Regions from separate parts of the Rhodococcus mengyinensis genome, predicted to be linked through region 3. Evidence: riboswitches for the same ligand, from Rfam matches in the RefSeq annotation. Region 3 holds a riboswitch; each other region holds the start of a gene.
What was found. Region 3 has a riboswitch for thiamine pyrophosphate ahead of ACNJ7E_RS05625 (3-oxoacyl-ACP reductase). Riboswitches for the same ligand answer to the same signal wherever they lie in the genome.
Positions count from the first base shown of each region.

Region 1: it holds a riboswitch for thiamine pyrophosphate, as region 3 does, so the genes downstream of both, ACNJ7E_RS35910 (TenA family protein) here and ACNJ7E_RS05625 (3-oxoacyl-ACP reductase) in region 3, are expected to answer to the same signal.
Region 2: it holds a riboswitch for thiamine pyrophosphate, as region 3 does, so the genes downstream of both, thiO (glycine oxidase ThiO) here and ACNJ7E_RS05625 (3-oxoacyl-ACP reductase) in region 3, are expected to answer to the same signal.

Region 1 covers NZ_JBLWIT010000140.1:51,314-56,514, reverse strand. Annotated here, with positions in the region: gene ACNJ7E_RS35915 (ABC transporter substrate-binding protein) at 1-695, opposite strand, end outside; gene ACNJ7E_RS35910 (TenA family protein) at 680-1,402, opposite strand; TPP riboswitch at 1,396-1,491, opposite strand; gene ACNJ7E_RS35905 (NUDIX hydrolase) at 1,549-2,226, opposite strand; gene ACNJ7E_RS35900 (carboxylesterase/lipase family protein) at 2,339-3,892, shown strand; gene ACNJ7E_RS35895 (MFS transporter) at 3,885-5,126, opposite strand.
Region 2 covers NZ_JBLWIT010000009.1:30,545-35,745, reverse strand. Annotated here, with positions in the region: gene ACNJ7E_RS00575 (NUDIX hydrolase) at 1-554, shown strand, start outside; gene thiE (thiamine phosphate synthase) at 555-1,253, opposite strand; TPP riboswitch at 1,278-1,390, shown strand; gene thiO (glycine oxidase ThiO) at 1,389-2,456, shown strand; gene thiS (sulfur carrier protein ThiS) at 2,459-2,683, shown strand; gene ACNJ7E_RS00555 (thiazole synthase) at 2,676-3,443, shown strand; gene ACNJ7E_RS00550 (ABC transporter ATP-binding protein) at 3,557-4,498, shown strand; gene ACNJ7E_RS00545 (ABC transporter permease) at 4,498-5,201, shown strand, end outside.
Region 3 covers NZ_JBLWIT010000038.1:192,702-197,902, forward strand. Annotated here, with positions in the region: gene ACNJ7E_RS05620 (LLM class flavin-dependent oxidoreductase) at 1-927, opposite strand, end outside; gene ACNJ7E_RS05625 (3-oxoacyl-ACP reductase) at 929-1,693, opposite strand; TPP riboswitch at 1,742-1,846, opposite strand; gene ACNJ7E_RS05630 (MarR family winged helix-turn-helix transcriptional regulator) at 1,919-2,371, shown strand; gene ACNJ7E_RS05635 (organic hydroperoxide resistance protein) at 2,374-2,796, shown strand; gene ACNJ7E_RS05640 (oxidoreductase) at 2,817-3,695, opposite strand; gene ACNJ7E_RS05645 (CocE/NonD family hydrolase) at 3,736-5,201, opposite strand, start outside.

The DNA.
Region 1 (5,201 bases), on a different contig from region 3:
TGCTCGTTGCCCTCGATGACGAGCGCGTACGCATCCGGGAAGCCGTAGTCGGTGTAGTGGAAGTAACGCATCGGCGTGCCCTGGTGCTCGGCCTCGATGCCCTCCCAGCCGAAGAACGAGACGGTGAAGTCGGCGGTGCCGGAGTACACGGCCTCGTAGGCCGAGGTGCCGAGCGTGACGGTGGTGAATTCGCCCTTGCCGCCGTCGTTGCGGATGATCTGCTTCAGCGTCTCCTCGCCGTCCGGGTCCGCGAACCCGGCGTAGATCTTGCCGTCCAGATCCCGGGGGCGGGTGATGTCGGCGCGATCCGCCTTCACCGCGATGCCCGTCGCCCAGTGCTGCAGCGGAGCCATCACCGACGTGGTCTGTGCGCCCGCGGCCTTCGAGAACGTCGCCGAACTCTGGAAGCTCACACCGAACTCCGCGTTGCCGGCGTCGACCAGGGTGTCGGGCGAGGTGTCGTTGTAGGGCAGCACCTGCACGTCGAGGCCGGCGTCCGCGAACCAGCCTTCCTGCTGGGCGACGAACAGGCCGGTGTGGTTGGTGTTCGGTGTCCAGTCGAGTGCGAACCGGATGGTGTCGCCGGACTGGGAGTCACCGGCGCAACCGGTGAGCAGCGACAGGGCGGAGACCAGGACGACGGCTGCGGTGGCAGCGCGCTTGGTACGAGAGAAGAGTGTCACGACGCCGGCCATTCCTGCTTGTTGAGAGCGGTGTCCCAGAACATGAGTTCGTAGCGGCTGGCGATCACGAACGCCTCCGCCATCGCCTCGCGCTGAGCATCGGTCGCGGCCTCGGCCGCCGCGTCCACGAGTTCGCGGGCCCTCGCGACGGCGGCGTGGAACTCCTCCGCGTCGTAGGTGGTCACCCACTGTGCGTACGGGTGCGACGGGTCGGTGGAGAGCACCTCACGGGCGCTCGCCGCGAGCCGGTGCCCGACGTCGGCGTAGATCCAGAAGCAGGGCAGCACCGCCGCGGCGGCCACTGCGTACGGCTCGGTGGCGGCGACGGCCGTCAGGTAGGAGATGTACCCGAGGCAGGCCGGCGAATGCAGCGGCTCCACGTCCGACTCGGGGAGTCGTCCGCTGGTCAGCAGATTCTGGTGCAACGCGGCCTCGACCGTGGCGGCCTCCGCGGCCGAGCCCGCCCAGAAGCCGGCCTCGACCGGGCCCGGCGCGTGCGCGGCCACCAGTGAGAGGGCCTTCGCGTACCCGGTCAGGTACAGGAAATCCTGCTCGATGTACGTGCGGAACACGTCCAGCGGCAGCGTTCCGTCGCCGAGGCGGCGCAGGAACTCGAGTTCGTCGATCGCCTCGCGTAGCACCTTGGTCCGGTCCCACAAGTGGTCCGTGAATCGGGCGTGCTGGCCGGCGCCGGCAGCATCTTGGACAGAGCTATTCACAACGTTGACATCCCTTCGTCAGCATTACCTGAGCAGGTTCCCGGGTGTGTTCTCAGCCCCGCCCGTGCGGAGCACCCCGTGTCAGAACAAGCCGACCCTAGCACCGGCCGTGCCGCGGGCGGAAAGGCCAGGGTCGGTGGAGGGGCTCAGCCGGCGAGGAACGCGGCCGCGCTCGGCGGGAGGGGTGCGGGGCCGCGCCGGTAGATCTCCGCGGGCCGGCCGGTTCCGACGACGGCCATGTCGCCGGTGTTCTCGAGGGCCGGCATCAGGTGCCGCCGGAACGAGTCCTTCGGCAGTGGACGCCCGAACACCACCTCGTACACCCGGCGGAGTTCGAGCACCGTGAACGTGTCGCCGGCCAGGCCGGACGGGTCGACGGCCCGCGCGTACCGCTCTCTCAGGTCGGCGACGGCGAGGGCGACGACGTCCGCGTGGTCGAACGCCAGGTCCTGCCTCACCCGGTCGTCGTCGACGGTGACCAACATCGTGTCGCGGGGGAGTGCCGTGCGGGGCAGCGCGGCGCCGTGCGTCATCGACAGCACCCACCCGCGATCGTCGCGGCCGGGATCGTCCAGCATCGCCAGCTGATGGAATTCGGTGCCCGTCAGGCCGGCCTTGATCCGCAGGCACCGCTCGGCGGCGTCCCGCAGTCGCTCACCCTGGTGGAGGAACGTGCCGGGGAGGGCGGTCCGGCCCGAACGACGGGGAACCACAAGAACTTTCAGTTCCGGGCCGTCGACGGTGAGGACGGCGACGTCGACCGCCACGGACGGGCGCGGGTAGTCGAGGAGGCTCCTGCCCTCGGAATCGGTCCATGCGGCCACGCGGGAATGTTAGCGCACTGTTGATCTATGTCGCGTTCGATCGGTCCTGCCTGCTCATCGTTGGTAGTTTGGCGAGAGATTCCCGGAACGTGATGCGTGAGGAGATTCGTCCGTGGAGGTCGACAAGTCCGGCGACACGCTCGTCGTCCGCGCGCGGGACGGTGAGGTGCGTGGCTACCCCGAGGGCGACGTCTACGCGTGGAAGGGCATTCCGTTCGCCGCGGCCCCCGTCGGCGATCTGCGGTTCCGCGCCCCGGCCCCGCCCGCACCGTGGGAGGGTGTGCGCGACTGCGTCGACTTCGGCCCGATGGCGCCGCAGGGGCACGGCACCGCCGTCCCCATCGACGCGGGACTCGAGATGGACGAGGACTGCCTGTCCGTCAACGTCTGGGCCCCGAGACCCGACGGCACCCCGCGGCCGGTGATGGTGTGGATCCACGGCGGTGCCTACTGCCTGGGAACCGCAGCTCAGGGCATCTACAACGGGCGCATCCTGTCCACAATCGGCGACGTCGTGCTGGTCTCGTTCAACTACCGGGTGGGAGCGCTCGGCTTCCTCGACCTGTCGTCGTTCTCGACGGCCGAGCGAGTGTTCGAGACCAACTGTGGGCTGCGCGACCAGGTCGCAGCCCTCGAATGGGTCCGCGACAACATCGCGTCGTTCGGCGGTGACCCGGACGAGGTGACGGTGTTCGGGGAGTCGTCCGGAGCCGGGTCGATCACCACGCTGATGACGTGTCCGAGCGCGGAGGGGCTGTTCCACCGCGCGATCGCCCAGAGCCCGCCCGCCACGTCGGTCTACGGGAGCGAGCGGGCGGCCACCGTCGCGAAACAGTTCCTCGACATCCTCGAGGTGGAACCCGCGCAGATCGACACCCTGCTGCACCTTCCGTACCGCACGGTGATCGAGGCCAGCGACACGCTCGTCAACGAGGTGCCGACGAGGATTCCGGGCACGCTCGCGATGGCGCCCGTGGTGGACCGCGACTTCCTGCCCCGTTACCCGGTGGCCGCGTTCCAGAAGGGGCACTCCCACCGCATCCCTCTCATCATCGGTTCCAACAAGGACGAGTCGTCGATCTTCAAGTTCATGAAATCGCCTCTGCTGCCGGTCACGTCGGATTCGGTGCAGGAGATGCTGAGGGCGATCGCGGCCGATCACCCGGAACTGCCCGCCGCCCGCCTCGCCGACATCCTGTCGGCGTATCCGGACCGCGGAAAGCCGAAGGGCGCGCTCGCGATGTCGAGGGACGCCGCGTTCCGGATGCCCGCCCTGTGGGTGGCCGACGCCCACAGCCGGCACTCGCCGACATGGATGTACCGGTTCGATCAGGCCACGCCGATGCTCAAGGCCGCACGGATCGGAGCCGGCCACGCCACCGAACTCCCGTACGTCTTCGGCAATTTCGATACCCTCAACATCGACCCGACGTTCTGGCTCGGGGGCCGGAAGACGGCGCTCGAGGTGTCGGGCCGGATCCAGCGCCGGTGGCTCGCGTTCGCGCGGCACGGTGTCCCCGCCGCGTTGGACGGGTCCAAGCACTGGGCGCCCTACGACGAGGAGAACCGCTCGACGTTGCTGATCGACGGCGCGGACACCCTCGTGAAGGACCCGGACCACGAGATGCGGATCGCGTGGGGCAACGACGTCATGGGCTTCAACTGACGGGGACCTTGTCGTCCAGTTCCTTCAGGACGGGCAGCGCGAAGCAGGCCAGCCCGATGATCAGGACCGGGATCGCGAGCACGAAGAAGGTCGGCTGGATTCCCCACTTGTCGAGGAGGGGACCGGCCAGCAGGTAACCCAGCGGACCCGCGGCGTACGCGGTGGACGTCATGACCCCGGTGACGCGCCCGCGCATGTGCTCCGGACTACGAGTCTGCATGGCGTAGTTGGCGATCGGGCCGACCGGACCGAACACGAGACCCTGGAGGAGGGCCAGCGCCAGAATCGCCCACAGCGGCGGCAGGAACGCCATCGCGACCATGGCCGCGCCCAGCACCGTCACCGCCACCACCATCAGCATCCTGCGCGACACATACGGCGCGAGCGGTCCGTACGCGAGGGCACCCACCACGCCGCCGATGCTGAGCGCCATCAGCACCGAACCCAGTTGCGCGGGCTTGTCGAGTTCGGTGAAGTACACCGGGAACACCACCGATTCGACGGGCATGTACAGCGCGACCACCGCCATGTCGACCAGAGCGATCGTGCGCAGGAGCCGGTTGTGCCACACGAACTTCAGGCCCTCGAGCGTGCCGTGCCAGATGGACGTCGGGCGCGTGGACGTGTCGGGTCTGCCTGCGTTCTCCAGTCGCAGGAATGCGATGGTCACCACGGACAGCACGAATCCGACGGCGGTGACCCACAACGTGTTCACCGCACCCACGGTGGCGATGAGGACGCCGCCGATGCCGGGTCCGACGAGATACGCCACGTTGTAGTTGGCCTCGTAGAGGCTGTTCATCCGGTCGAGTGACCAGCCCGCGGACTTCGTGGCGGCCGGCAGCATCGACTCCCGCGCCGCGATTCCGGCCGGATCGAACGCGGCGCCGATCGCGGCGAGGACGGCGATCACCGTGACGGTGAGGCCCGTCGTGTTCGCGATCACCGGGATGGCCGCCACGGACAGGGCGGACAGGCAGTCGGAGATCATCGACGTGCGGCGACGTCCGAACAGGTCGACGAACGTGCCCGCGAACAGGCTCGACACCAGCAGCGGGAGGGTGGCCGCGCCCGCGACGATCGCGGCGTCGGACGCGCGACCGGTCCTCTCGAGCACGAGCCAGGGCAGCACGACGATCGCGATGCCGTTGCCGGTGGACGAGAACAGCGTCGCGAGGTTCAGGAGGATCAGGGGCCCGAACCGGCGAGTCACAGCCGTCTCGGTGGCGGTCACGGCAAGGGTCCTCTGGTCGGCTCGATCGGTGGTCCTTCGACGCTAACAGCGAGGTCGTGGCCACCGCGAGCGAAT
Region 2 (5,201 bases), on a different contig from region 3:
ACGCCGCGGTGCGCGAGGCCCACGAGGAAGCCGGCATCGAGAGCGCGGCCATCCGCGTCCGCACCGAGGTCGTCACGATGAAGGCCGCGAGCGGCTGGAGTTACACCACGGTGATCGCCGACGCCGAGCGCCCACTGCCCACCGTCGCGAACGGCGAGAGCACCGAACTGCGCTGGGTGCGGGAAACCGACGTCGCCGGGTTGCCGCTGCACCCGGGATTCGAAGCGGGGTGGCCGCAACTGCGCACCACCGAGGTGCGATTGCTGCTCGACCGGCACGACGTGCTGGGCGAACGCGGCGCGTTGGCGCAGTTGTCGAAGGCACTGCCCCGCACGGTGCACCTGCCCGACGGCACCTACGGGTGGTTGCCGCGCGTCGAGGTGCTCGAAGCCCTGGACGCGGTCGGCAGCCTCGCCGAACCGGCCGGCCACGGCACCACGCTCGGAACGGTGACGGCATTCGTCACCACCGACCCCGACCTGATCGAACAGTTGCCGGCCACAGTCGTGGTCCTGCCGCCCGCTACGGTGCTGGACTGGCTGGACCAGCCGTAACTACGCGTTCTGCTGCAACAGGGCGGACAGCGAGCGCGCGGCGGCCTGCGGGTCGCGGGCCTCGGTGATGGCCCGCACGACGACGATGCGGGAGGCCCCCGCGGCGAGGATCTCCGGAACGCGGGACTCGTCGATGCCGCCGATCGCGAACCACGGGCGGTTCGGCTCCGAGTCGGCGGTCGATCGCACCAGATCGATGCCCGACGCGGTCCGCCCCGGCTTGGTGGGGGTGGCCCACACCGGACCGGTGCAGAAGTAGTCGACGCCGTCCTCGATCGCCGCGAGACTGGCCTGCGCGCGACTGTGGGTGGAGCGGCCGATCAGGACGTCGGAACCCACCACGGTCCGTGCGTACGGGACGGGCAGGTCGCCCTGGCCGAGGTGCAGCACGTCGGCCCCGGCCGCCAGCGCCATGTCGGCGCGGTCGTTGACCGCGAGCAGCGCTCCGTGCCGCCTGGCCGCGGCCGCGAGCACCGACAGCGCCGCCAGTTCGTCCCGGGCGTCCATCGTGCCGAACTTCTTCTCTCCGGCCGAGCCCTTGTCGCGGAGCTGGATGATGTCGACGCCGCCGGACAGTGCGGCCTCGGCGAACTGCGCCAGGTCGCCCTTCTCGCGCCGAGCATCGGTGCACAGGTACAAACGTGCTGTTCCGAGGCGGCGCCGACGGTCCGTGAGGTTGCTGTGATGCGAGGTGGTCACGGCATGACGGTAGCCTCTACGGTGAAAGTGCAACACGGGAGTCCCGGGGAACGTGGGGCTGAGAGGGGCTCACGCCGAGCCCGACCGTCATACCTGACCCGGATCATGCCGGCGCAGGAAGTGAGGTGGAGTTCAATGGCGAGATCGGTATCCGTCGTCGGAGGCGGAGTGATCGGCCTGTCCATTGCGTGGCGCGCAGCCCGCAACGGGTGGTCGGTACGGCTGTACGACCCGTCGATCGGTTCGGGAGCGTCCTGGGTGGCGGGCGGCATGCTCGCCCCGTTGTCCGAGGGCTGGCCCGGCGAGGAGAGCGTCCTCGAACTGGGGAGCGCGTCGCTCGACCGGTGGCCCGAATTCGGGAAGGAACTCGAGGCCGGGACCGGCGTCGAGCTGTTCACGTCGGAGAGTTCGCTCACCGTCGCGCTGGACGGCGCCGACGCGGAGGACCTGCGGACCATCGCCGAATGGGTGGGTGCGCAGGGGCGGGAACTGCAGATCCTGGGTCGCGCCGAAGTTCGGGCCCTCGAGCCGATGCTGGGTCGCGGAGTCCGGTTGGGACTCTTGGCCGTCGACGAACTGGCCGTGGACAACAGGCTGCTGTTGCAGGCGTTGCAGCGGTGCGCCGTCGACGCCGGAGTGGAGCTGATCGGGGAGGCCGTGCACAGCCTCGACCGGCTGAGCACGGACCAGATCGTCGTCACCGCGGGCATCGCGTCACCGGCCCTGTGGCCCGGGCTTCCGGTTCGCCCCGTGAAGGGCGAGATCCTGCGGTTGCGCTCGCGTCCCGGGGTGACCCCCGCGCCCGGCCGCACCATCCGCGGCAGCGTGCACGGCAGGCCCGCCTACCTGGTGCCACGGGCCGACGGCATCGTCGTCGGTGCCACCCAGTACGAGTCGGGCAACGACACGCAGGTCACGGTGGCCGGCGTGCGGGACCTGATCGCGGACGCCGAGGCGCTGATGCCCGCCATCGGCGAGTACGAACTGCGCGAGACCTCGGCGGGTCTGCGCCCGATGACCCCGGACAACCTGCCGCTGATCGGCCGGGTGTCCGATCGGGTCGTGGTGGCGACGGGACACGGCCGTAACGGCATCCTGCTCACCCCGGTGACCGCCGACGCGACGGTGGCATTGTTGGAGGGCTCGGCACTGGTCGAGGCGAAAGCCGCCGACCCCGAACGTTTCGAGAAAGTAGCGAGGTAGAAATGAGTGAGCAGCAACTAGTGGTGCCGATCGGCATCAGCGTCAACGGCGAGGACCACGAGTTCACGGAACCGTTGACCGTCACCGGGCTGCTGGAGGTGCTGAACCTGCCCACCAAAGGCATCGCGGTGGCAGTGAACGGCGCCGTGTTCCCGCGCGCCCGGTGGGACGAGCTCGTGGTCCGGGGCTGGGAGATCGAGATCCTCACGGCGGTGCAGGGTGGCTGACGCGACGCCCGGCGTGCAGAAGGGCCTCACGATCGCGGGCCGCACGTTCGGTTCACGGTTGATCATGGGCACCGGCGGCGCCGCCAACCTCACGGTGCTCGAAGAGGCGCTCGTCGCGTCCGGCACCGAGCTGACCACGGTCGCGATGCGCCGCGTCGACGCCGCAGGCGGCACCGGTGTGCTGGACCTGCTGCGCCGGCTCGACATCGCGCCGCTGCCCAACACGGCCGGGTGTCGCGGTGCGGCCGAGGCGGTGCTGACGGCGCAACTCGCCCGTGAGGCGCTCGAGACCGATTGGGTGAAGCTCGAGGTCATCGCCGACGAACGCACCCTGATGCCCGACGCCATCGAGTTGGTCAGCGCTGCAGAGCAACTGGTCGACGACGGTTTCATCGTCCTGCCGTACACCACCGACGACCCGGTGCTGGCCCGCAGGCTCGAGGACGTCGGCTGCGTGGCCGTGATGCCGCTGGGTTCGCCGATCGGCACCGGGCTCGGTATCGCGAACCCGCACAACATCCAGATGATCGTGGAGGGTGCCGGGGTTCCCGTCATCCTCGACGCCGGCATCGGGACCGCCAGCGACGCGACCCTCGCGATGGAACTCGGCTGCGATGCCGTGCTGCTGGCCACGGCTGTGACCAGGGCGAAGGACCCGGCACTCATGGCTTCGGCGATGCGCGGGGCCGTGGTGGCGGGCTATGAGGCACGTCACGCGGGCCGCATTCCCAAGCGGTTCTGGGCGCAGGCGTCGTCGTAGTTCTCGGGGTCGCGTCGGGGTCTCGCTCAGGGTCCGACCGGTACCAGGGGACGAGTCAGGTGTAGACCTGCGGCCGATGCGCGCCGGCCGCAGGTTCCGGCATCCTTCTCACCATGATTGAAGTGAGGGGACTTTCAAAGACCTTCGGTGCGACGAAGGCGGTGGACAACCTGACGTTCAACGTCAAGCCGGGTATGGTCACCGGCTTCCTCGGCCCGAACGGTGCAGGCAAATCGACGACCATGCGCATGATCCTCGGGCTGGACCGCCCCACGGCGGGCACCGCGTTGATCGACGGCAAACCGTACGGAGAGCTGGTGCAGCCGCTGCGGACGGTGGGGGCACTGCTCGACGCGAAATGGGTGCACCCCAACCGCTCGGCCCGCGCCCACCTGCAGTGGATGGCGGCGTCCAACTCGCTGCCCAAGAGCCGGGTCGACGAGGTGCTGCACCTCGTCGGGCTCACCGAGGTGGCCGGGAAGAAGGCAGGCGGGTTCTCGCTCGGCATGTCCCAGCGACTGGGCCTGGCCGCCACGCTCCTCGGCGACCCGAAGGTGCTGCTGTTCGACGAGCCGGTGAACGGGCTCGACCCGGAGGGCATCGTCTGGATCCGGAAGTTCATGCAGCGCCTCGCCGCGGAGGGACGCACCGTGCTGGTGTCGAGCCACCTGCTGTCCGAGATGGCGCTCACCGCCGAACATCTGGTGGTCATCGGCCGGGGGCGTCTGATCGCCGACACCACCGTGTCCGAGTTCGTCAGCAAGTCCTCGGAATCGACGGTGCGCGTGCGGAGCCCACAGCTGGACGCGCTGCGCAGCGCGCTCACGTCCAACGGGCTCACCGTGCGCGAGGACGGATCCGACGGGCAGCAGGCGCTCGTCGTGGTGGATTCGTCGACGGACGTCGTCGGCGGGATCGCCGGTTCGCAGGGCATCGTCCTGCACGAGTTGGCATCTCAGCGTGGATCGCTGGAGGACGCCTTCATGAAGTTGACCGGAGACGACGTGCAGTACCACGCAGAGGGCGTCGAAGATGTGATGAGGGGTGCACTGTAATGGCTGTTCTCAATGCCGAACGGATCAAGATCACGTCGACGAGGTCGCCGTGGTGGTGCACGGTCATCATCATCGTGCTGGGTCTCGGCCTCGCCGCGGTCATCGGGCTGAGCGCCAAGGCGAGCATCAACTCCTTCAACAACCAGATCGCCGACGGTAAGCAACCGGATTTCGATCCGTTCCTGCCGCAGATGTCGGACGCGGTCGGCGGGGTCTCCGGATTCGGCGTGCTGGTCCTGATGATCCTCGCGGCGCTCGCCGTGACCAGCGAATACCGGTTCGGCGTCATCCGCACCACGTTCCAGGCCATCCCGAACCGCGCGTCCGTCCTCATCGCGAAGGCCGGCCTGATCGGCGCGTTCGGCGCCGTGCTGACGTTCGTGCTCACCTTCGGCGCGTACGCCATCGCGAAGGCGACCGCGGGTGACGAGGCCGGAGCGGCGCTCACCTTGTCGGGTGACGACGCGTGGCGGTCGATCTACGGCGTCCCGATCTACGCGTTCCTGTGCGTGGTTCTCGCTGTCGGTGTCGGCACGCTGCTGCGTCAGTCGGCGGGCGCGATCGCACTGCTGCTGCTGTGGCCGCTGCTGATCGAGAGCCTGTTCAACCTGTTCGGCTCGTTCGGCGAGAAGATCATGCCCTTCCTGCCGTTCCTCAACGCCAACAACTTCCTGGGGGCGCCGCAGGGGGTCGAATTCCACTG
Region 3 (5,201 bases):
ACTGCAGTCCTGCTGGACGAACATCGACAACTGCGCCAGCGACTGTTCGACGGGCAGGAGCGCGTCGAGTTCCGCCTTCTTCTGCCGGGCCTCCTCGGTGGTCGAACCGACATAGGTCACGAGACCGGGCATCACGGTCACCGCGTCGGCGTCGCGGCCCGCCGCGCGGATGCGCCGCTTCACGTCGTCGTAGTAGCTCTGCGCGGCCGTGAGGTCGTAGGCGACGGCGTAGATGCCCTCGGCGCACCGGGCGGCCAGGTCGCGGCCCTGATCGGACGCGCCCGCCTGGAACAGCACGGGACGACCCTGCGGCGAGTGCGGCACGTTCAGCGGACCGTCCACGAGGAAATGCTTTCCCCGATGCTCGACCGGCTTCACCTTGGCCGGGTCCGCGAAGATGCCGTCCCGGTCGAGCACGAGCGCGTCGGGCGCCCACGAATCCCACAGGGCGAGTGCCACGTCGACGAATTCCGCGGCACGCGAATAGCGTTCGTCGTGCGGCGGCATCTCCTCGAGCCCGTGGTTGCGCGCTTCGGCGTCGAACATCGACGTCACCACGTTCCAGCCGGCGCGCCCGCCGCTGATGTGGTCGAGCGACGCCAGCATCCGGGCGGCGTGGAACGGTGTGTAGAACGTGGTGGACACCGTCGTCACCAGTCCGACCCGCTCCGTCGCCCGCGCCATCGCGGACAGCGCGGTGAGCGGTTCCAGGAACCACATGCCTCCGGACGCGGGGTCGCGCACCGAATGCCCGTCCGCGAAGAACACCGCGTCGAGGCAGCCCCGCTCCGCGGTCTGCGCCAACTCCTCGTAGTAGGCGATGTCGCAGAGTCGCTCCACCTGGGACGAGGGGTGCCGCCACGCGGCGCCGTGGTGCCCGCAGCTGTAGAGGAATGCGTTGAAGTGCAGTTGCCGGACGTCGGTCATGTCAGTCCTTGACCAGTCCGCCGTCGACGACGAGGTTCTGGCCGGTCACCGACCGCGACCACGGGGACGCGAAGAACAGCACCGCGTCGGCGAATTCGTCCGGGGTGGTGACGCGCTGCAGCGGGGTGCCCGCCGCGATGAGGTCGAATACCTCGTCGGGAGTGGCGGCGCTCGCGTCGGTGGTGCGGAGCAGCCCGCCCGAGACCATGTTGACGGTGATGCCGTCGGGACCGAGGTCGGCGGCGAGGGTGCGGGTCAGCGACAGCGCGGCGGCCTTGGCGGCCGTGTAGTCGTGGTACGGGACGACGGGGTTCTGGAACAGGTTGGTGCCGATGTTCACGATCCGGCCGAACCCGAGCGAACGCATGCCCGGCAGCGCGGCCTGCGTCGTGTGCAGCGTCGCCTTCACGCTGCCACGCAGCTGCGAGTCGAAGGACTCCCACGTGATGACGTCCGCCTTGTCGCGTGCGTCGCCGTTGAAGGAGAAGTCGGCGAGCGCGTTGTTGATCACCGTGGTCACCGGGGAGCCGAAGTGCTCCTCCGCCGCGGAGAACAGGGCCGCCACCTGTCCGGCATCGGTGACGTCTGCCCGGAGCGCGACCGCACGGTCCGCGCCCAGGGACGCCGCGAGTTCTTCGGCCGCGTCCCGGCTGTTCCGGTAGTTCACGATCACCCGCGCGTTCTGCGCCGCGAACGACCGCACGATGGCGGCGCCGAGGCCCCGCCCACCGCCGGTCACCAGGACGATCTGCTTGTCGAGCTGCATGCTGTCACCTTCCGTTCGGTCGGCGACGAGACATCGGATGAGCGCATACGGGCGTCTCCGCGACATCCCTTCGCCGGCATTACCCAGTTCAGGTTCGACGGGTCTGTTCTCAGCCGTCCGGCTCGTCGCCGGGCAGCACCCCGTGTCACTGGCCAACAGTGTAAGCGCAATCACCGATTCCAGTTCATAGTTGTGCACAACCTAGTTGTGTGCAACTATTCAGTGGTGACCGACAACCTCACCCTCGACCGCCAGGTGTGCTTCGCCCTGTACTCGGCTTCCCGGGCCATGACGGCGAGATACCGGTCGATGCTCGACTCGTTGGGAGTGACCTACCCGCAGTACCTCGTGCTGTTGGTGCTCTGGGAACGGGACGGCCGCGGAGTACGTGAGATCTGCGACGCCCTCGACCTCGACACCGGCACGCTGTCTCCACTGCTCAAGCGGCTCGAAACCCTGGGCCTGGTCGAACGCCGGCGCTCCTCGGCCGACGAGCGCCGGGTCGGGATCCACCTCACCGAGAAGGGTGCGGCCCTCCGCGCCGCCGCGGAGGGCATCCCCGCCGAACTCGCCGACTCGACGGGAATGGAGATCGACGAACTCGTCGCCCTCCGGGACACCCTGTCGCGGCTCACCGAGTCACTTCACAGCTTCACCACCCCTACAGGAGAGAAGTAACCATGAAGATCGTCTACACCGCCGAAGCCCTCGCGACCGGAGAAGGCCGCAACGGCCACGCCCGCACGTCCGACGGCAAGCTCGACCTGAACCTCGCGATCCCCACCGAGATGGGCGGGTCCGGCGACGGCACCAACCCCGAGCAGTTGTTCGCCGCCGGATACGCGGCCTGCTTCCACTCCGCGCTCCAGTTGGTCGGCCGTCAGGCGAAGGCGAACGTCGCCGACTCGGCCGTCGGCGCCCGCGTCGGCATCGGCCCGACGGACAGCGGCGGATTCGGTCTCGCCGTCACTCTCGAGGTTTCCCTGCCCCACCTGCCCCGCGCCGAGGCGCTCGAGTTGACCGAGAAGGCACACCAGGTGTGCCCCTACTCCAACGCCACCCGCGGCAACATCGACGTCTCCCTCGAGGTCACCGAAGACTGAGCAACCTGACGGGCGTCGCGTCACCCGAACGTGAACTCGACGCCCGTCAGGTCCTCCGACAGCGCCCACAGCGCCCGCGCGGTGTGCTCGTCCCGCGACTTCTTGTTGGAGCCCACCACCTTCGGGTGGCCACGCTGCTCGAACAGGCCGTCCGGCCCGATGTAGCTGCCACCGATCACGTCGGATGCCGTTGCCGCGTACAGCATCGGCAGCGCCCCCATCTCCGCCGACTGCGCGAAGATCCGGTTGCCGACGGCCATCAGCTTGTCCTGCACCGACTCGGTGTGGGCCTGCAGATTGGTCGATGCGTAACCGGGGTGCGCGGCCACCGCTTTGACGGGTGACCCCGCCGCGGACAGCCTGCGCTGCAACTCGTACGTGAACAGCAGATTCGCGAGTTTCGACTGCCCGTACGCGCTCCAGCGGTTGTACTTGCGGCGTTCCCAGTTGAGGTCGTCGAGGTGAATCGTTCCCGCCTGATGTGCCGCACTCGACATCGTGGCGACCCGATCGGTGATCTTGTCGAGCAGCAGGCCGGTCAACGCGAAGTGCCCGAGATGGTTTGTGCCGATCTGCATTTCGAATCCGTCGGCGGTCGTGCGCTGCGGAACCGCCATCACGCCGGCGTTGTTCACGAGCACGTCGACGGACTCGACGCCGGCGGCGAACTCGCGCACCGAGGCGAGGTCGGACAGATCGAGGCGGCGCACCTCGGCGTTGTCACCGATCGACCGTGCGACGACCTCCCCCTTGTGGGTGTTACGGCAGGCCAGCACGACGTGCGCCCCCGCCTTGCCCAGGGCCCGCGCGGCCACCTCCCCCAGACCACTGTTGGCGCCCGTGACGACGAACGTGCGGCCGCTCTGATCGACGATGTCCGAAGCTGTCCACTTGGTCATGGCGTCAACCCTACGGATCTCGGGAGTTGGCGTGAACCTTTCACCACGCCTGCGCTCCGACCAGCGGCAGATTGAGGAAACTCGGCCGATCCGGGGACAACGCGACGTGCTGCGGCTTCAGTTGGCTGTCGGCCAGAATCGGTCCGAGCGGCAGGTATCGGGGGACGCTCCCCGCGTACACGTCGACGCGCAGCCGGTGCCCCGGCGCGAGGACGGCGTCGGTGGGCACGAAGTTGATGTCCACCGGTGTCACTTCACCCGGCACCAGCGGCTGACGCGCGTCCACCGTCAGATAGTGGTGCGGTTCGGTGTAGTCGCCGTTCGCCGACTTGGTGCTCTTCGAATCGTCCACGGCCCGCATGGAAGCGGTGAGCGCACCATTGGTGAGCGGGGTCGACGTGCCGTCCGGTGCGACGTCGTTCAGTGTCACCGCCCAGAATCCGTCCGGGGCGTCGAGCACCGTTTCGAGGTGCAGATTGACCGGACCCGACAGCTCGGTCGGCTGCGCGACGGGGGCGCTGGTGAACGTCAGTCCCTCGGCCTCGGCGAACCGGGAGTCCTTGCTGCACACCGATCCGAAGACGACGGCCGCGCCTGCGGTGCCCTGTGCGCCGTCGCGGGAACAGAGCCCGCGAAGGCCGGGTGCGACGGTGAGTCGTGCTGCGCCGCCGGGTTTCGCCGACACCAGGCTGCCGTCGTGGGCGGCGTGCCCGGCGGTGCCACTGGGGGCACCCGACAGGTACATCCGCTGGTAGTCGACACCGGCCCGCGGGAACTGATCGGTGGTGGTCCAGCCGTTGCCCTGCTGGTACAGCGTGACCGGGCCGTACTCGTCGATGCCGTTGTCGATGCCCTTCAGCCACTTGTCGAACCAGGCGCGTTCGAGGACGTCGAGTCGTGGCGGCGCACCCTGTTCACCGAAGCCGCCACCGAACGAGATGTGGTAGGCATCGCTCATGATCAGCTGCTTCTCACCGGCAGGCAGCGGGATGTCGTTGTAGACCCGCGGCTCGCTGTTCGCGAAGATGTCGTGCCACGCGCCGTAGAGCATCGTCGGCACCTCGATGTTCGCGGCCTGCGCCTTCCGCTCCTCGTAGAACTGGCCGTCCTGCGCCACCCGCAGCGTGCCGGGGTCGAGACCGTTGATGTCCGGCGCGGTCATGGCCTCGATCAGTGCGGGGAAGAGCGTCAGCGGATCCCGCAACCGATCCTGCAGCCACTGCTGGTCGAAGCGTCCCTGCGCGATGGCCTGGACGTCGGGAACGAACTTGAGACCGTTGACCAGCGACAGCCACAGCGGCATGAATCCCACGCCGAGACCACCGCCCGTTCCGACGATGTCGCGGAGCAGATCGTTGCCCGGTTCGGTCGGGAAGATGGCCTTCAACGCCGGCGGCTGATGCCCCGCGGCCTGCAGCGAGTTGATTCCCGAATAGGACACCCCCGCCATGCCGACCGTGCCGTCGGACCATTCCTGCTTGCTCATCCAGTCGATGATCTCGACGG